DNA from 2 places in the Glutamicibacter sp. St.4D3 genome. Region 2 is predicted to be linked to the other one. Evidence: predicted binding sites of a transcription regulator. Region 2 holds the regulator's gene; the other holds the start of a gene.
What was found. The regulator LexA, encoded in region 2, represses DNA repair genes until DNA is damaged. The targets are predictions, from matches to a motif close to TCGAACANNTGTTCGA.
Positions count from the first base shown of each region.

Region 1: a site for LexA is predicted at 4,689-4,704, ahead of AC6I21_RS01600 (LexA family protein). Genes of this name have one in related genera too.

Region 1 is NZ_AP039380.1:330,583-340,597, reverse strand. Features, by position in the region: gene AC6I21_RS01615 (S8 family serine peptidase) at 1-1,532, shown strand, start outside; gene AC6I21_RS01610 (glycoside hydrolase family 3 N-terminal domain-containing protein) at 1,627-2,895, opposite strand; gene AC6I21_RS01605 (Y-family DNA polymerase) at 2,944-4,269, opposite strand; gene AC6I21_RS01600 (LexA family protein) at 4,259-4,675, opposite strand; gene AC6I21_RS01595 (NAD(P)H-binding protein) at 4,829-5,677, shown strand; gene AC6I21_RS01590 (NAD(P)/FAD-dependent oxidoreductase) at 5,830-7,107, opposite strand; gene AC6I21_RS01585 (hypothetical protein) at 7,470-8,663, shown strand; gene AC6I21_RS01580 (malonic semialdehyde reductase) at 8,743-9,363, opposite strand; gene AC6I21_RS01575 (sensor histidine kinase) at 9,705-10,015, opposite strand, start outside.
Region 2 is NZ_AP039380.1:1,015,491-1,025,505, reverse strand. Features, by position in the region: gene hisH (imidazole glycerol phosphate synthase subunit HisH) at 1-329, opposite strand, end outside; gene hisB (imidazoleglycerol-phosphate dehydratase HisB) at 330-950, opposite strand; gene AC6I21_RS04715 (histidinol-phosphate transaminase) at 963-2,087, opposite strand; gene AC6I21_RS04710 (LysM peptidoglycan-binding domain-containing protein) at 2,161-2,517, opposite strand; gene lexA (transcriptional repressor LexA) at 2,778-3,497, shown strand; gene AC6I21_RS04700 (NUDIX domain-containing protein) at 3,624-4,097, opposite strand; gene AC6I21_RS04695 (glycoside hydrolase family 76 protein) at 4,094-5,167, opposite strand; gene AC6I21_RS04690 (NADPH:quinone reductase) at 5,309-6,292, shown strand; gene AC6I21_RS04685 (ATP-dependent DNA helicase) at 6,318-8,309, opposite strand; gene hflX (GTPase HflX) at 8,302-9,870, opposite strand.

The DNA of each region.
Region 1 (10,015 bases), 680 kb from region 2:
CCGTGGCCGTAGGCACAGGAAACCGTCCGTCCGTCAAGTCCGGCACCTCGATGGCCACCCCAATGGTCGCCGGTGTGGCCGCCCTGGTGCTGGAAGGCAAAAACTACAGCCCGGAGCAGGCCAAGAGCCTGATCATGAACACCGCCGCCGCCGACGTGCTGGCCGCCAACGGCAAGGCCTACGGGCCGAACCGCGTGGGCGCCGGACGGGTGATGGCCGATGCTGCAATCTCCTCCCCGGCCTACGCCTTCGACACCAAGAACCCGGACCTGACCTCCGTGGTATTCGGGGTCATTGAACTGGACGCGAAGAAGAAGTTCTCCGCCACCCGTTCGATCACGGTGAAGAACACCAGCAAGAAGAGCGTGGACTACAAGCTGAAGTACGTGCCCTCGACCGAGATCCCGGGTGCCAGCTACAGCCTGGACCGTTCCTTGGTACGGGTGGCGCCGGGCAAGAGCGCCAAGGTCAACGTGACCCTGCGCATCGACCCACGCAAGTTCTCCAAGACCATGGACCCGACCATGGAGCGCACCCAGTCCGGCCTGGCCCGGGCCTGGGTCAGCGACGTGACCGGGCGCGTGGAACTGAGCAGCTCCAAGGCCCCCACCCTGCGGGTGCCGGTCCAGGCCGCGCCGAAGCCCACTGCCGAGATGAGCGGGCAGGTCAAGAAGCTGAAGAAGGGGCAGAACCAGACCAGCATCAAGCTCAAGGGCCAGGATCTGGCCCTGGGCAAGGGTGAGGGCCAGGTGACCAGCCTGCTGGGCGCGTTCGAACTGGGCGCCACCAGCAAGCGTGAGGGCAAGCGCCTGGAGTCGATCCCCGTGGCCAGCGCCATGGACCTGCAGTACGTGGGCGCCTCCACCACTGCACCGCGCACCGGGGTGGCCGATGGGCTGCTGAACATCGGCATCTCCACCTGGGACAACTGGGCGAACCTGGCCGGCGCCACCGAACTGGACGTCGAATTCGACACCAACGGGGACGGCAAGGCCGACTACGTCTCGTTCACCACCCAGCTCGATGACATCGACCTGGACCTGGTGGCGACCTTCGATTCGAAGACCGGGGCCCAGGTTGACCTGCAGCCGCTGAACGGCGTGCTGGGAGACGTGGACACCAACACCTTCGACACGAACGTGGCGATCCTGCCGGTGGCCCTCAGCTCGCTGGGCCTGGATGAGTCCAGCAGCAAGATCTCCTACCGCGTGCAGTCCTACTCCTGGTACCACACGGATGACCAGGGCGCCCTGGTTCCGGTGGACACCACGAAGTGGATCGACTTCAACGTCGCCAGCCCGCAGCTGGACTTCGGCGCCACCGGCACCCTGTTCACCGACCTGAAGGGCAACCACATCCCGGTCAGCGTCGAGAACGTGAAGAAGGAGTCCAAGGCGCTGCTGCTGCACCTGCACAACGGCACCGGAAAGCTCGGTGAGAAGAAGAACAAGCACAAGCCGCAGAACGATGGTGATCGCGCCGAGGTGCTCACCGTGGTCGACGGACACAAGTCGGGACACCACAAGAACTAGCCGGCACGATCCGGCAGGACTTGTTCCGTCCTGAGGTACCGAGCCCCGGTCGTGCTCCCAGCAGATGCTGGGGGCACGACCGGGGCTCTTGCACTTACTCCTGCGCCCGCAGGTGCTCGGTGACCACCAGGGTGGCCGCCTGGCGCACGGTGTCGGCGAAGGCCCCGTCCTTGGCAGCGCGGGCAGCAATCGCCTGCACCATCTGCACCGCCTCATCGGCCTGCACGCACAGGGCCAAGGTGCCGCCGGCGGCAATGAACTTCACCGCCCGCTGCCCCAGCGCGGTCTCGGACACGGCCGCTGCGTCGCACAGGTCATCGGAGATCACCAGGCCCTCATAGCCCAGCTGGTCGCGCAGCAGCTCATCGATGATCGCCCGGGAGAACGGGGCCGGGTTCTTGGCGTCGAGCTTGGAGTAGCTGGCGTTGGAGATCATCACCCAGGCCAGGTCCTGTTCAATGCCGCGCACGAAGGGCTGCAGGTATGGGTCCTGGGCGTCGGTGACGGTGTCCACCACGCGTTCGGTGGTGTCGGTGTTGCCCTTCACCCTTCCCAGGCCCGGGAAGTGCTTGATCACCGGCTGCACCCCGGCATCATCCAGCGCCTGGTTCACTTCGCCCACCGCATCCCACACGGTGTCCGGGTCGTAACCGAAATTCCGCTGCCACTGCCCGATGGGGGCGTTGCCGGCCCCCAGCGATTTGGGAACCGTGTCGGCCACCGGCGCCAGGTTCACGTTCACCCCGGCCTCACTGAGCTGCCGGCCCAGCTGCCCGGTGGACTGGGCCAGACGCTTGGCCGACCAGCCGCCCTGGGTCAGCGCGCTGGGCAGGTTGGTGAAGCCCGAGCCCTGCAGCACCCGCACCGAACCGCCCTCCTGGTCGGTGGCGATCCACGGCTCCAGCTGGCCGGGCACGTTCGGTGCCACGGCCTTGCGGATCTGCTTCACCTGGCCGGCGGTCTGCTGCAGCGACAACTGCGAGCGCCCGCGCAGGAACACGCTGGCAATCCCCGCGTCCGCCAGCTGGTCCAGTTCCTGCTGCGTGGCACCGGTGGCCGGCACCCCGGCCATCACCAGCAGTCCGGCCTGCTGCTGCACCTCCAGGTCCCGCACCAGTTCACTGGCCCGCTGCGCCTCCGGATCCTGCGGGGAGGCGGTGGGCGTCGGGGAGGCGGTGGGGCTCTGCGACGCCGTGGGGGACGCCGGTGCGGAGGCACTGCCGCTGGGGGCGGGGCTGGAAGAGCCGGGGGCCGGGGTCGGGGCGGGGTCGGGCTGCGGGGCCCCGCCGGAACATCCGCTCAGCGCCAACGCCAGGACGCAGGACAGGGCCAGGGACTGTGGTGCACGCCGGGGAAACCTCATGCTCTCATTGTGGCACCCCGCCGGGCCCCCGCCGCGCGGCAACCGGATTCAGGCCCGGACCGTGGGCAGCTCATCCCAGTTCGTGGTGAAGCGCGGGGACATGTGCTCGCGGCGCATCGCCCAGTCCGGGTCCCCGGCCAGTCCGCTGCGTCCCAGCCCGATCGCCTTGCTGCCAAAACGCTCGGTCACCTGTTGCACCATCTGGCTCAGTGTTTCCCCGCTGTCCCCGGCGCCCTGCGGTGCCGGTGCCGCGTCCTGCCACTGCAGGTCCAGCTGGGTGGCCTCGGGCTGGTCGCTCAGCCCGGAGAGGATCACCCCGCCACGCACATACTCCGTGCCGGGCTCCATCAGCCCCTCCATCGCCTGCACCGCCAGCCGGGTAATCAGGATCGGGTCCCGTGTCGCCTGCGGCAGGCGCACCTGGGTGGAGGGGAAGGAGGCCGGGCCTGCGGCAAAGCGGCTGGTTCCGGCCATCACCGTCAGCAGTGCGGCGTAGCGCCCCTCCCGCGCCAGGCGCGCCGCGGCCTTTTGGGCGTAGAAGCTCATCACCTCGCGCATCTGCTCCCGGCTGGTCACCGGGTGGGCGAAGGAACGGGTGAACATCACCTGCCCCTTGTCGGCACGCTCCTCCACCGGGCCGATGCAGCGGGTGCCGCCCAGTTCAAAAACGGTGCGCTGCAGCACGACGGAGAACCTCTTGCGGATCAGCTGCGGGTCCGCGCCCGCCAGGTCGGCGATGCTCACGATGCCCATCCCGGCCAGTTTCCTGCCGGTTTTGCGTCCCACACCCCACACCTCGGTGACCGGCACCAGGGACTTGATCCGCGCCACCACCTCCGGGTCCATCAACTGCTCCACGCAGACCCCCTGCAGTCCGGGGTTCTTCTTCGCCACATGGTTGGCGAACTTGGCCAGCGTCTTGGTGGCGGCCACCCCCACGCAGACCGGCACCCCCACCGAACGCTGCAGGGCCGCCCTAATCTGCGCGGCCGTGCGCTGCACCTGCTGCAGGGACCCGGTCAGCCCCAGGAAGGACTCGTCGATGGAATACACCTCCTGCCAGGTTCCGAAGCGGGCCAGCACCTCCATGACCCGGGCCGAGAGGTCCCCGTACAGTTCGTAGTTGCTCGAGCGCACCGCCAGCCCGTGGCTGCGCTGCAGGTCGCGGACCTGGAAGTAGGGTTGGCCGGTGGTGATGCCCAGGGCCTTGGCCTCGGCGGAGCGGGCCACCACGCACCCGTCGTTGTTGGACAGCACCACCACCGGCCGGTTGCGCAGGGTGGGATCAAAAACCCGTTCGCAGGAAACGTAGAAGTTGTTCACGTCCACCAGGGCGATGTGCTCGCCGGCCTGTGCGGATGGGTCAGCGGACATAATGCAGGCACCTGGTCACGACGCCGAATACCTCGACCTCGTCATGCTCACCCAGCCACTGCGGCTGGGCCGACTCGTCGCTGAGCAGCCCGACCCGGCCCCGCTCCACCTGCCAGCGGCGCACCAGCATCTGCTCATTGAGGCTCAGCACCACCACGCTGCCGTGCTGGACCGAGCGGGAGCGGTCCACGATGATTTCATCCCCGTCATGGATCCCTGCGGAGACCATCGCCCCTCCGGCGACCCGCATGATGAATGTGGAGACGCGGTCGGTAATCAGCAGCCGGTTCAGGTCCAGCCCGCCGTCGAAGTAATCGCGCGCCGGTGAGGGGAACCCCATGGCCTGCACCGCGCCGACCGGCCCGCTGCTGCTGGCCTCGGGGACCAGCGGATCCTTCGCAGCCATCGCCCACCACTTTTCGTACACATATTCGAACACTGTGATTCTAGCAAGGAAACACGCCGCAGTGTCTATGCTGTAAGCAGGCAGGATTTGCGCACCACGGCCGTCGGCCGGCGCACCTGCCAAGATTGCACCCGGGGGAAGAGAGCCGCATTCGTGAAGGTACTACTGATCAGCTGCGGGGACGTGGGCACGGAGGCCGGTTTCCGCTTCCAGGCCCGCGGAGCCCATGTCACCGCCTGGCGGCGCAATCCGCAGAAGCTGCCGCCAACCTTTCACGGGCAGCAGGTGGATGTGGCCAGCGGGCAGCTGCCGCCAATCGACCCGGACACCGAGGTCGCGCTGTTCACCCCGGTCCCGGCCAGCCGCGACGCCGCAGGCTACGAGCACAGCTATCTGCAGGCGGCCCGGCACCTGGTCACCGCCCTGCAGCAACAGGCCCCCGCGCTGCGCAGGCTGTTCTACATTTCCTCCACGGCGGTGAACGCCGGCAACGACGGGCAGTGGGTCACCGAGCAACACCCCAAGGAGCCGCGGCGGGAAACGGCCAAGGTCCTGGCCTGCACCGAGGACTACCTGCTGGATTCAGCCCTGCCGGTCACGATCCTGCGCGCCTCGGGCATCTACGGACCGGGGCGCACCCGGCTGATTGACTCCCTGCGCGAGGGCAAGGCCCGCCTGCCGCGAAGCTCGCAGTGGACCAACCGGGTCCACCGCGACGATCTGGCCAAGGCAGTGGTGCACCTGGCGCACTTTGGCTCCGATATCGACGAGCTCTACCTGGCCACCGACAACGAGCCGGCGCAGCTGGCCGAGGTCTACGAGCACCTGGCCGGCCTATTGGGCACCACGCCGCCACCCGCCAGCGAGGAGGCCCCCGGCAGTGGGGCCGACCGCCGGCTGAGCAACGCACGCTTGCGCGCCACCGGCTGGGAGCCGACCTTCCCGAATTACCGGGAAGGGTACCGGGCCATCCTGCGCGGCTCCGGTCGCCGGCACCACTGACCGCGCAACACCTTGAAGGTTCCCGGCCCCGGCGTTCCGGGGCGGCCCGAACCTCGGGGCCGGGCTCTTAAACGGCCTCGCGGCCGGATCCCCCAAGGTGAGGCTCCGGCCGCGAGGCAGAATGCGTGTTGGTCTTCGACCGATTACTGGTCTTAGAAGCCCTTGCGCAACGGGTTGAAGTGACGGGCCACTGCGGGCACCGACTGGCCGGTGATCTGCGAGGCCAGGATCTTGCCGGTCAGCGGCCCCAGGGCCACGCCCCACATGCCGTGTCCGCCACCGACCGAAACGCGCGAGGAGTTGGTCTGCCCGATCAGCGGGAGGCCATCGGCGGTGCAGGGACGCCCGCCAACCCATTCCTCCTGGCGGTTCTCCCAGTTGATGCCGGTGTAGACCGGCTTCGCGGCCGCCACAATTGCCTCGATGCGCTTGGGCTCGAGCTTGTGGTTGGCGTCGCGGAACTCCATGGTGCCGGCGATGCGGAAGCGGTCCCCCAGCGGGGTGCAGGCCACGCGCTGTGCCGGGAAGTAAATCGGGTGGGTCGGCATGTGCTCCGGCTTGACCGTGAAGGAGTAGCCGCGGCCTGCCTGCACGACGACGTTCACGCCGAACTTCTTGGTCAGGTCGTTCATCCAGGCGCCGGTGGCCATGACCACGTGATCCGCGGTGATTGCGCGGCCCTCGGAACCGATAACGGTCACCGAGCCGCCGTTGTCCCGCACATCGGTGACGTTGAACGAGCCGATGATGTCACCGCCGCGGGCCTGAACGGACTCCGCCAGCGAAGCCATGTACTTCGGCGGGTTCAGGAAGCGCTGGTTCTTGATGGCAATGCCGGCCACGACGTTCTCCGACAGGGTCGGCTCGATGCCGCGCAGCTCATCGCCCGTCAGCAGGTCGTACTCCACGTTGCCACCGGTCTTGTGGATCATCTCGAATTCGTGCAGCAGCCCGTCGCGGTCCGCCATGGTGCGGAAGCCGGTGAGGAACGGGTTGGCCGGAGTGGTGGTTTCCTGCACGCCCGGGCCGGCCGAGGTGGATTCGGAAATCTCGTCGAAGGCGTCCAGGCCGCTGGTGCCGATCTCGGAGAAGGTCCGCATGGCCTGCTCCCACTTCTTCGGGGTGCTGTGCCAGGCGAAGCCGAGCAGGAAGCGGATCAGCTTGGCGTCGGCCTTCAGCGGGATGTACAGCGGCGAGGCCGGGTCAAACATCATCTTCAGCCCGTTGGTGAAGACCGAGGGCTCTGCAATCGGCAGGGTCAGGGCCGGGGTCAGCCAGCCGGCATTGCCCCAGGATGCACCGGAGGCGACACCGCCGCGGTCTACGACCGTGACCTTCACACCCTGCTCCTGGAGGTACCAGGCGGTCGACAGGCCGACGAAGCCCGCGCCGACGATAACTACATGATCCGGGGCAGCACCCTTGGCCATGATCCACACTCCTTGGAAACCAACGAAAATCTTTTGCTTCCCCTGCAGACACAAGGGAATAACTTTGCACTCACTGTCTCGGTTTTGCCGCCCGATTGCAACGCGAACTGGAGATTCAACGGTGATCCAGACCACATTTTGTACTACGCTGAATTTTTTGGAGTAAAACTTGGGAACTACCGCAATATTTGCGGCGCTCAACGGGCTTTCGCTGCCTCTGCTCGGAATACCGGTGTTTTGCTGATGTTTTCCACGTTTTGGAATTCCAGCCCGCCGATGGAGCCCATCGGGGCTAAGAACCGCCTGCGTAGACTGGAATCAGATTCTTACTGCCAACCTACGCAAAGGACCGCGCGCCCGTCATGGCATCACGCAAACCGCACAAGAAGAAGACCGCCCAGGGCCACCCCGCGCGCCGCCCCGGCGCGAGCTCGGTACCCTTCGAAACCGAGGTCCGCCAGGCCCTGCAGCCCTTCAAGCAGGCCCTGTACCGCCACTTCCAACACGAGTCTGCCGCCGAAACCCGCGCCGCGCTGGAGGGGCTGACCACCCTGCTGACCGTGCATGCGCAGCTGCGCAAGGAAGTCGATGTGACAACCCTGGATTCCACAGCCCTGGGTGAGCAACTCGGACACCTGCGCTCGTTGGGTGAGGAAGTGCTCAAGGCCAGCGCCGGGCTGCTGAAGCAGTACCTGGTCTTCCTGGGTCAAAGCGCCCACTTCGGCGGCAGCGTCGAGGACTTCAAGGCCAGCTTCGAGTTCCTTTCCCGCATGGCCGGAGACTCCCCCATCGTCGTGCCCTTCATGGAGGACGACGAGGCCAACGCCGCACTGGAGCAGTTGCCGCTGGTCTTCGCCGCGCGGGAGCTGGTGGCGTGGGTTGGCGCGGGTCAGCCGACAGACCCCAGTGGCGTGCTGCATGGCGATCAGCTGCAGCAGGCCGCCGCGGCCTTGGGCATGGACGTGCGGATTGATGAGGCCGCCACGGACCCGGTAAAGGATTGGGAACCGGCCGATGGAACGGCAGTTTCCTCCCTCGGCCAGATTCCACGGCTTTCGGCCTACTGGGATGCCCTGATTGGAACGGCCATGCTGCGTTACGATGCGCCCAACGCAGTGCCCACCGAGAGCCTGCGGGACGCCCTGAACGCCGCCACCGGCCCAGGCGCCCGGCTGATCAAGGAGCTCGTCGCCGAAGTCATCTTCTCCAACGTGCTCACCAATGCTCTGGCGGTTCCCGGCCAAGGCGAGGTGGCCGAGATGGTGGCCGGCGTCTTGAGCAATGCCGCTTCGTCCAACCAGCCGCGTGCCGAGTTCGCGTTGCAAGTACCGGGCAAGGATGACTTGCCCGAGGAACAACATCACCTGATTCCCAAGCTGGAATCGACCATCCCCGAAGTTGAGCGCGTGCTGCGCTGCTTCGAGCGCGAGGGCCTGGTGGTCATCGACGAGTTCATCGAGGTGCCAGAAGTCGTTCGCGGCCCGCTGGAACGCGCGCTGGAGAAGGTATCCGAACGGCTGCTCAGCGGCGAATCCGAGGCCCCAGAACAGGGCTAGCAAACAGTCCCACGAACAGGACGTCTGATACAGGTGGGGCGCGGTCCAAGTATGGACCGCGCCCCACCTGTACTTCTTGCTAGAGGCTGCGCACCGCGAACTTCGCCTCATGGCGCGGCAGGCGCTCCATCCAGGCATTGGCGCCCGGCTTGCCGACGTTGACGATCATGAAGGACTTGTGGCCCGTTTCTTCGTTAATGGCCGCGTCCACAGCTGCATGGTCAAATCCACCCATCGGTCCGGCGGCCAGGCCTACTGCGCGCACGGCCATCAGGAAGTAGCCCGCCTGCAGCCAGGCATTGCTGCTGCCCACGGCGGCGCGGGACTCGGCGTCCTCGAACATTGCCTTGCGTTCCGGGGCGTGCGGGAAGAACTTGGGGAACTGTTCATGCCATTCCGGATCGAAGGACAACACCGCCAGGGCCGGGGCCGCCAGCGCCTTGGCAGCATTTGAGCCGGACATGGTAGCGGCGATGGCGTTGCGCGCTTCATCGCTCTTGATCCAACTGATGCGCAGCGGCTGATTGTTCATCAGCGTCGGACCCATCTTCATGGCATCGTAAATGGCTTCGAGGGTCTCGTCGGATACCGGTTCGCCACTGAAGGAATTAGCGCTGCGGGCTTCGAAAAACAGCTGATCCATCGCTGCGGGATCGATGGTGTATGCGTCGTGGGCCGTGGCATATGCCTGCTGGGTCACGGGGTCTCCTTCAGGGGCGAATTCGTTTACAACTCAACAGTTCGCCATCATTGGGGATCCGTGCAACCGATTGTGAGTGGAAGCACATACAGAATGCGTTTGGACGTTATAAAAGGTACGTTGCATGTACTCTCGGACACGGCATGCGATGGGGGCACATCACCGAGAAAGTTACACTCCGTAGTACACGCAACGTACCTTTTAATCACTGCGGATAAAATCAGGAGCCACTCGCAAAACCCCGTCATTCGTCTTCCGCGGTGATCGGTCTTCACCGATACATATCTAACTTAACCCGTCATTCTGTGAAGCGAAATAGTACTTAAGTAGGAGGGGGTGGGTCAGAAGGGGATCTCAGCGACCAAAATCCACTGGTGAGCATGCTTTCCGGCCTCAAATTGGCCTCCGAAAGCCCGCATGCGGTCTTCCATGCCAATGAGACCACTGCCACCCCACAATGCGTCGTTGGTGGCGATCTTCTTGCTAGTCATCACTTGATTCACCATGCGCAGCACCGCAGTGTCTCCGCGGCGCTTGAGCGAAATGGAACACTGGCTGCCAGGCTCCGCGTGCTTGATGATGTTAGTAGTTGCTTCCTGCATCACTCGATAGAGAGCAGTATGTGCCGAGCGTGGCAATTCAGAAATTTCTT
Region 2 (10,015 bases):
ACGACGCCGGGCCATTCGCCCAGTCCCTGGCTGCGCACCCCGTGTTCCACGCCCTCATCGAAGAAGACCTGGTGGCCAACGCAGATGCCCAGCACCGGTCGGCCGCCGGCAACCCGGCGTCCGATCCAGCGCGGCGCGTCAATGGCCTTGAGCTGTTGCATCACCGAGGCGTAGGCCCCCACCCCGGGGACCACCAGGCCATCGGCTTCCAGGATCGCGGTGGAGTTGGCGGTCAACTCCACGTTGGCTCCGGCCGCCTCCAGGGCGCGTACCGCAGAGCGGACATTGCCGGACCCGTAGTCCAGGACGACTACGTTTTTACTTCCCACCTACAGCGCACCCTTCGTGGACGGGATTTGGTCCCCCATGCGGGGGTCGGTTTCCACCGCTTCGCGCAGCGCCCGTGCCAGGGCCTTGAACTGCGCTTCAACGATGTGGTGTGGGTCGCGCCCGGAGAGTACCTCGATGTGGGCGCAGATCTGGGCGTGGAAGGTCAGCGACTCGAAGACGTGGCGCGTCATCGACCCGGTGAAGTGCCCTCCGATCAGGTGGTATTCCTGGCCGGCCGGCTCCCCGCCGTGCACCAGGTAGGGCCGCCCGGAGATGTCCACGACGGCGCGGGCCAGGGCCTCGTCCAACGGCGCGTAGGCGGTGCCGAACCGGCGGATGCCGGCCTTGTTGCCCAGGGCGGTGCGCAGCACCTCGCCAATGGTGATGGCGGTGTCCTCCACGGTGTGGTGCACGTCGATGTGGGTGTCGCCGGTGGCGCGCACGGTCAGGTCGATCAGCGAGTGCTTGGACAGTGCGGTGAGCATGTGGTCGAAGAACGGCACGGAGGTGCTGATCTCGGACTTGCCGGTGCCGTCCAGGTCAAGTTCGACGAACACGGACGATTCGCTGGTCACGCGTTCCATGCGGGCTTTGCGGCCGCCCAGGGATTCGGCAGACATCTTCTTCCTTCGCTAGCTTCTGGCAGTTTGCTGGTGCGCCGGTTCGAGCAGCTCGCTGAGCCGGTCGAGGAAGGCGGTGGTTTCCGCCTCGGTGCCGGCGGTGACGCGCAGGGTGCCAGGGATCCCGTTGTTACGCACAATGATCCCTGCCTCGAGCAGGCCCTGCCAAATCGCTTCCGGATCCTGCAGCCCGCCGAAGAACACGAAGTTCGAATCGCTGACCGAGGGCTGCAGGCCCAGTTCGGTCAACCGGGTGACGATCCGGTCACGCTGGGTCTTGATCTGTTCGACCTCGGCCAGCAGCGCGTCCACGTTTTTCAGTGCCGCGATCGCGGTGGCCTGGGTGACCGCCGAGAGGTGGTAGGGCAGACGCACCAACCGGATGGCGTCACTGACTTCAGGGGCCGCGGCCAGATAGCCAAGGCGTGCCCCGGCCAGCGCAAACGCCTTGGACATGGTCCGGGTGACGATCAGGCGCTGGCGGCCGGGCAGCAGGCCCAGCGCGGACTTGGTTCCGGCCAACGCGAACTCGGCGTAGGCCTCATCGACGATCACGATCGCGTTGTTCTCGCTGGCCGCCTCGTAGACGGCTTGGATGACATCCAGCCCCAGGGCGGTACCCGTGGGGTTGTTGGGTGAGCAGAGGATCACGATGTTCGGGCGGTGTTCGCGCACCTGGCTGGCCGCCGATTCGGCGCTGAGCGTGAAGTCCGCGGCACGGGTTCCGGCGATGAAGGCGGTGTCGGTGCCGCTGGCCAGCAGCGGGTACATGGAGTACGTGGGTACGAAGCTCATGACGCTGCGTCCCGGTCCACCGAAGGCCTGGAGGATTTGCTGCAGGATTTCGTTCGAGCCGTTCGCCGCCCAGATGTTCTCGGCACGCAGTTCATGCCCCAGGTAGTCGGCGAGCAGTTCACGCAGTTCGGTGAATTCGCGGTCCGGGTAGCGGTTGAGGGTGGTGGCGGCCTTGGCCACTTCTTGTGCAATTGCCTCGACCACGGCCGGCGGCAGTGGATGGGTGTTTTCGTTGACGTTCAACTGGATGGGCACGTCGATTTGCGGCGCGCCGTAGGGAGAGAGCCCGCGGAGATTCTCACGCAAGGGCAGTTGACTTAACAGTTCACTGCGGTCTTTCACACGGTAATTCTAAGCTGGGGCGGCCGCTGGCAGTGAATCAGTGACGCTCCAGGCGGTAACAATGAACCGCGGGCTACTGCTGGTCCAGGACCGGAATCTGCAGGGTTTGTCCGGCCTGCAGCACGCCGCCATGCAGCGAGTTCATTTCGCCGATGTAGCGAATGGCATCTTCCTGGTTGTAGCCTTGCGCGTATTCGCTGGCCAAGTCCCACAGGGTGTCCCCGGGAATGACGGTCACCTCCACCGTTTCAACGCCTGCTGGCTCCTGGTCGGAGGCCATTACGGAGTTGGAGAACGTGGTCAGCAGGAAAGTTGCCGCCAGGGCCAGCAGGAAGACCGGAACCCCGATCAACACAACCCAGCCGCGTCGGGTCAGGCGGATTCGCATGCGTGTGGTGCTTTGATCTTTATCCAGTGCCGTAGTGGCCATGGCCGATCTCCTCTCAGGACGAGCGTGATGCGAGTTTCTAATGTTCGAACATCTCATTCGAAGATATGTTCGGATCTAGTACATCTTTTCTAACAGAGCTCGGCGACACTTGTCTAGATAGTTCGAACAAATCTTTGAAAGAGGCTTCGAAATCCACTAGGATTTCGAAGTAAATCGAGCATGAGGACATCACAACAGTCAGCACCGACAGTTTGACCGCTCGGCCATGACTCGCAATCGTTAGGGAAGGCAGAAATTACATGTCAGCATCACAACGCACTCCGCGTGCCAATGCTCGGTCGCTGACCATCCGCCAGAAGAAGATCCTGGAAACCATCCAGCGGGCCATCGGGAACAACGGCTACCCGCCCTCGATGCGTGAGATTGGCGACTCGGTCGGGTTGGCCAGCCTCTCCTCGGTAACCCACCAGTTGGGTCAGCTGGAGAAGCTCGGCTATATCCGGCGGGACCCGCGCCGCCCCCGCGCCATGGAAATTCTGCTTCCGCTGCAGCTGAACGACGAGTCTGAATCCGCTTCCAAGGAACCGGCCGCCCAGCCGGAGCCGGCCGATGAGACCAAGGTCATTGAGCTGAGCACCTCGGCGGACACCACGATGGTGCCACTGGTTGGACGTATTGCCGCCGGTGGTCCGATCCTAGCTGAGCAGAGCGTCGAGGATGTCTTCTCCCTGCCGCGTCAGCTCGTGGGCCACGGTGAGCTGTTCATGTTGCGGGTTTCGGGCGACTCCATGGTGGATGCCGCCATTTGCGACGGCGACTGGGTGGTGGTGCGCCGTCAGCAGACCGCCGACAACGGCGACATTGTTGCCGCCCTGCTGGATGAGGAAGCCACCGTCAAGACCTTCCGCCAGCGTGATGGCCACACCTGGCTGCTTCCGCAGAACTCGCGCTACGAACCGATCCTGGGCGACAGCGCCACCATCATGGGCCGCGTTGTTTCGGTGATGCGTTCGCTCTAGCCTTCCTGCCACCTTCGGCACAGTCCCGGTGTTTCGCGTTACCAAACGCGGCACACCGGGATTTTGTTTTGGCTCTGCTCGACGCTCCCACCCAAGCCGGGAATCAATTCATCCGGAAAACGTCCGCTAGGGGACGAGGCAGGTGAAGGCCGGCAGTGGCAGGCGCAGTTGTTCAAGGACCACCTTTTCGTGGGGCACCACGGGGATTGGCAGGTCATCGAGCCCGAACCAGCGAAGATCCACGGCCTTGTCCGGCTCCTGGATCTCGGGTGTGCCCTGCCAGGTGCGGCATTCGAAAAAGAAGTCGACGCGGCCGGGCTGATCCTTGACCGCAGCCGGGCGCTGCAGCACCGTCAGGGGGTGAAGATGTTCTTGGCAGACCAGTACACCCAGCTCCTCGCCAGCTTCTCGAATGGCTGCCGCTACTGCGTTTTCCCCATTCTCCAGATGCCCGGCGGCGGCAGCGCCCCAGTACCCGTCCAGGAAACCAGTGCCTCGCCGCTGTTGCAGCAGCACGGCGTCGGCTTGGCGAAAGATCACGTAACTCACTGCGATGAGTCCGCTGCGTGCCGGAGGCAAGTCCTGCGGTGGAAGGCTCATGAGGTCCTTCGTTTCAGGTCGGTGCTCTGCGTGACGACCGCTGCGGCCGAGAGGATGCTCCAGCGCTGCACGGCTTCCGAGAGCTGAGCCGTCTGCTTGTCCAGGACGGTGGCGGCGGTATCGGAAACGAGCCGCGCGGCGGTTTGCCGCGCCTGCTGCGGCAGTCGGTGATCCGTAGCGGCCAGCGCCAGGTAGCGGCAGAGGATTCCGGTGAATAGGCTCCCATCCCCGCCCTGTTCCAGGCGCAGCCCCTGCTGTGGAACGGTGAGCCCACGGTCCACCGCGTCGATGAGGTCGGCGGCCTGGCGCAGGTACCGTTCGTCCCCGAGCTCCAGCCAGGCCCCAAGGATTGGGCCCTGGTTGTAGGTGTAGATCTGTCCTTCGAGCCGATGCCCGGCGTTAACCAGATAGATCCCATCCAGGTAGAGGCCCAGGGTGGGGTCGAAGAGCTTCTCTCGCATCCAGTCGACCAGCGCGCCAGCGGTTTTCCGGTCCCCGATGCGGGCGAAGTGTAGGGCCGCGGGGCCGTTGACCGGCACGTTCTTGAACGCGCGTTTGCGTGACCAGTACAGGCCGCCGCCAAGCACCGAATCCTGACCGCTGCGCAGTTGGCGGGTCAGCGAGTCCACCGCCGACTGGGCAAGTTTTGCCGGTTGCTGGTGCAGTTCCAGGCACAGCGCGTTCAGCCGGTGGCTGGAGAGCGCCAGCCAGGCCATGTCATCAAAGAAATAGTTCGGGAACACCCCGAAGTTGCGGATCTTGATCCCGCGCAGCAGCCGCAGCCCGCGGCGCACCTCGGCCTTGGCTGCCTCGGGTGCGCCGGCCCGCGCATAGTGACACCCCATGTCCACGATCGCGTCCAGGTAGTGGGCCTGCCACCAGTAGTGCCATTCAGACCATGGGGCGTCCCCTCGGATCCGGCGCCCACGGGCTGCCGGCGCCTTAGGGGTGGGAACCGGTGCCCGCAACGCTCCGATCCAGGTGCCGGGCAGCCCCATGAGCCGGTGCCCGAAACGGTCGTTGACATCACGGGCAGCGTTGTCGGCCAGCGCGGTCCAGCTGTGGGTCATGCACTGCTCCTCTACCTGACAGGGGTCGGCGGGCAACCACCGGGTGCGGCGGTGTTCTGTGACGAGTCTACGTTTCCCGCCCAGCGCGCGCATTGGCCGCCGTACTTGGCTTGGCGCCGGCCGCGGGAGCATGCTGGAGACATGATGCATGCGGCGGTTATCGATGTTCCCGGTCCGGCTGAAGCCATTGCGGTGCGTGAGGTTCCGATTCCCACACCCAAACCGGACGAGGTGTTGGTGCGCGCCGAGTTCTCCTGCGTGAACCATGTGGACACCTTTGTGCGTTCCGGCGCGTACGCCACCGAGCTTCCCTCCCCGTTCATCCTCGGTCGGGATGTGGCCGGCACGGTCGAGGCCGTGGGCGAGTCGGTCACCGGGTTCAGCGTCGGGGACCGGGTCTGGTCAAACTCGTTGGGGTATGACAGGCGGCAGGGGTCCTTTGCCGAATTCTGCGTGGTGCCGGCCGCACGGCTTTTCACGCTCCCGCAGAACGTGGCGGATTTGCGCGGCGTGGTGGCGCTGTCCCATGCCATGACCACCGCGTGGCTGGGGCTGGGGCGCAGCGCACCGCTGGCCGCCGGGCAGTCGGTGTTCATTGGTGGGGCGGCCGGTGCCGTGGGCAGTGCAGCCGTGCAGTTTGCCTGCGCCCGGGGCGCCCGGGTGATTGCCAGCGCCGCCCCGGCGGATCATTCCTGGGTCAGGGATTTGGGGGCTGACACCGTGCTGGACTATGCCCGGCCCGACCTCATCGAAGCGGTGGCCTCCCATGTGCCCGAAGGTGCCGCGATCTGGTGGGACACGTCGGGTCACCAGCAGCTGGCCCAGCTTATCCCGGCGCTGGCCAACCGGGGCACCGTGTTGATTTCCGCGGGCCTGCAGGCCGAGGCCAGCATTCCGGTCGGTGCGCTCTACACCCGGGATGTGAGCGTGAAGGGTTTCGCCGTCTCGAACGCGAGAGCCGAGGAACTTTCTGCGGCGGCCGCCGCGCTGAATGAGTTGCTGGCCACGAGGGAGCTGAAGTACCGGGTGGATCGCGAATTGCCCTTGGAGCAGGCTGGCGAAGCCCACCGGCTGGTGGAGGCCGGTGGGCTTCATGGAAAGGTTCTGGTGCGCCTGCGCGGCTGACCCGGGCGGGGGCGGCCGGCCCCGGCTACTTGTTCGGGTTCAGCCGTTTGAGCACCCCGAGGATGACCTTCTTGTCCGGAGTGGGCCACATCGGCGGCAGCGAGCTCTTCAGGTAGCCGCCGTAGCGTGCAGTGGCCATCCGGGAATCCAGCACCGCCACCACGCCCTTGTCGTTGATCGACCGGATCAGGCGTCCGGCCCCCTGGGCCAGGCGCACCGCAGCGTGGGCGGCGGAGACCTGCATGAATCCGTTGCCGCCGTGGCGGGCGATGTCCTGGGTGCGGGCCTTGGAGATCGGGTCATCGGGGCGCGGGAACGGGATCTTGTCGATGATCACCAGCCGGCAGGCGTCCCCCGGCACGTCCACCCCCTGCCACAGGGTCATGGTGCCGAACAGGCACGCATCCCGGTCGGCGCTGAAGTCGGCGACCAGGGATTTCATGCTCGCCTCCCCCTGGCACAGGATCGGCACGTCCAGCTTCGGGCGCAGGATCGCCGCCGCCTCCTCGGCCGAGCGCTTCGAGGTGAACAGCACCAGCGCCCCTCCCCCGGAGGCCTCGATCAGATCCTCGATCTCATCCAGGGTTTCGGCGCTGAGCTGCCGCCCGGGCTTGGGCAGGTGCTTGGCCACGTACAGGATCCCCTGCTTGGGGTAGTTGAACGGACTGCCCACGTCCACGCCCTGCCAGGAGGGGGCGCCCTCCCCCATCAGGCCCAGCGCCCCGGCGACGGAGTCGAACTGGGCGCCGATGGCCAGGGTGGCGCTGGTGAGCACGACCGTGCGCCCGTCAAACAGGCCCTCGCGCAATTTGCCGGCCACCGACAGCGGCGCCACGTTCAGGGTGGCGGGGGTGGATTCATCGGCCTCCACATAGCCACGGCCCTCAACGAACTCACGCGGCCGTGACGTCCAAATCACCTCGCGGCGTTCCTCGTGCTCCAGCATCCGCAGCGAGTCATCGAGCACCGCCTGCATCTGCGAGCGGGCCGTCTGCCGGCCACCGTCCACCGGATCCCCGGCTTCGGGCTTGGTCAGGGACAGGATGACCCGGGCCTGTTCGGCGATGTCGTTCAGTGCAATCCCGCTGGCCTCGTCCAGGCCGCGTTCCAGCAGGCCAGTGGCCTGCCCGGACAGCGCCTTGTCCAGCCGGTTGGCGGCGTTGACCATTTCATCGACGTTGACCGCGCAGTGGCGCTTCATCGACCCGGCGGCGGTGAGCACGGTGCGCGGAGACAACGCGCTGGCCACCGAGGAAGTGACCCGGTCCTGCAGTTCGTGGGCCTCATCGATGATCGCCACATCGAAGTCCGGCAGCACCGAGAGCCCCTCGAACGCGGACACCGCCAGCAATGCGTGGTTGGTGATCACCACGTCGGCCTCGGCGGCCCGGGCCCGGGCCATCTCGGAGAAGCATTCATCGGCCATCGGGCACTTTTGGGAGCCCAGGCATTCCATGGCGGAAACCGAGACCTGGCGCCAGGCCTTGTCCGAGACCCCGGGCACCAGTTCGTCCCGGTCCCCGGTCTCGGTTTCCTCGGCCCACTCGCGCAGCTTCATGACCTCGGTTGCCAGCGGGGAGAAGACCTGGCCGGCGGCCGGGGCCTCGTCCATGGCGAACAGCGTGCCCTCGTCATCCGGGTACCCGCCGCCGAGCTTGTACTGGCACAGGTAGTTGGCCCGGCCCTTGAGCAGGGAGACGTCCATGGGACGCGAAAGCTTGCCCTTCAGGGCGTTAAGCAGGCGTGGGACATCGCGGCCCACAATCTGGGACTGCAGCGCCAGGGTGGCGGTGGAGACGATCACCGGCTTGGCCGAGGTCTGGGCGTAGGCCAGGGCCGGAATCAGGTACCCCATCGACTTGCCCGTACCGGTGCCGGCCTGCACCAGCAGGTGCTCGTCCTCCTCCAGGGCGCGCACCACCTGGCGCACCATTTCCTGCTGCCCGGTGCGGCTTTGGCCGCCCATGGAGGACACGGCGGTCTCCAACAGGTCCAACGCCTGCTTCTGCTTATCCATGAATGTTGTACTGCTCCAACTCCGCAGCCAGCGACTTGCGGACCTTGACGATCATGCGGGTGCCCGATTCCTGGTGCTCGCTGTCCAGGATCTCGGCTTCGGCCTGGTGCAGCTTGGCCACCAGGTCCCCGCGCTCATACGGGATGAGCACTTCAAGCTGGATGTCCGGCCGCGGGATCGAGGAGCTGATCTTGGCAAGCAGCTCGTCGATGCCCTGCCCGGTGTAGGCCGAGACCACCACCGAGTTTGATTCGCGGTTGCGCACCCGTTCGATGACGTACGGGTCGGCCACGTCGGCCTTGTTCAGCACGATGATCTCCGGGATGTGCATGGCCTCCACCTCGGTGAGCACCTTGCGCACCGCGGCGATCTGGCCTTCGGGATCCGGGTGGGAGGCATCCACCACGTGCAGGATCAGATCCGAGTCGGCGATCTCCTCCAGCGTGGAGCGGAACGCCTCCACCAGCTGGGTGGGCAGGTTGGAGACAAAACCAACCGTGTCCGCCAGTGTGTAGGTCAACCCGTCCTCGGTGGCCGCCTGGCGCACGGTGGGATCCAGGGTGGCGAACAATGCGTTCTCCACCAGCACCCCGGCGTTGGTCAGCCGGTTGAGCAGCGAGGACTTGCCGGCGTTGGTGTACCCGGCGATCGCCACGGAGGGGACCTCGTTGCGCCTGCGGTTGGCGCGCTTGGCCTCGCGGGCCGGCTTCATGCCCTTGATCTCGCGGCGCAGCTTGGCCATCCGGTCGCGAATGCGCCGGCGGTCCATTTCGATCTTGGTTTCACCAGGACCGCGCGAACCGATGCCGCCGCCGGCGGCGCCAACCCGGCCACCGGCCTGGCGGGACATCGACTCGCCCCAACCGCGCAGGCGCGGCAGCAGGTACTCCAGCTGTGCCAGTTCCACCTGGGCCTTGCCCTCGCGGGACTTGGCGTGTTGGGCGAAGATGTCCAGGATCAGTGCGGTGCGGTCAATGACCTTGACCTTAACGATGTCCTCCAGCGCACGGCGCTGGGAGGGCGCGATCTCCGCGTCCACGATCACGGTATCCGCCCCGGTGTCGGCGACGATGCCGCGCAGCTCCTCGGCCTTGCCCGATCCCAGGTAGGTATTCGGGTCGACCTTCAGGCGACGCTGCACGACCCCGTCCAGGACTTCCGAACCGGCGGTTTCGGCCAGCGCGGCCAGTTCGCGCAGCGAGTTCTCGGCCTCCTGGGCGGTCCCTTCGGACCAGACCCCGGCCAGCACCACGCGTTCCAGGCGCAGCTGGCGATTTTCAACTTCGGTGACGTCTTCGAGTTCGGTGGACAACCCGGCTACGCGGCGCAGCGCGCGACGATCGGCCAGATCTTCCTGGAAGCCGTCGTATTCGGTGTGCTCCTGGACGAAACTGTCCAGGGCGGTGGCGCGGTTGGCGAAGATGTCCTCTTCGTCCTCGGCGGCGAACCGGTGCGTGGTCGGCGTCTGCTGCTTGTCGGCAGCCAGGATCCGGTCGATGGCGGCCTGGATCTGCTCGTCATCCATCGGCGAGTTGTTCTCGTTGGACTCGGTATTGGTCATGTTCCCCTTTGAAGTGCTGTACATTCCAGAATAGTGCTCGCTGCCCCCGGTTGGCGATTGGCCACGGGGACGTTCGATGTGATTCGACATGGTTGTCTTCCTTGCGCTGTTCGCTGCTGATTAATGATTCGAATCGGCAACACGC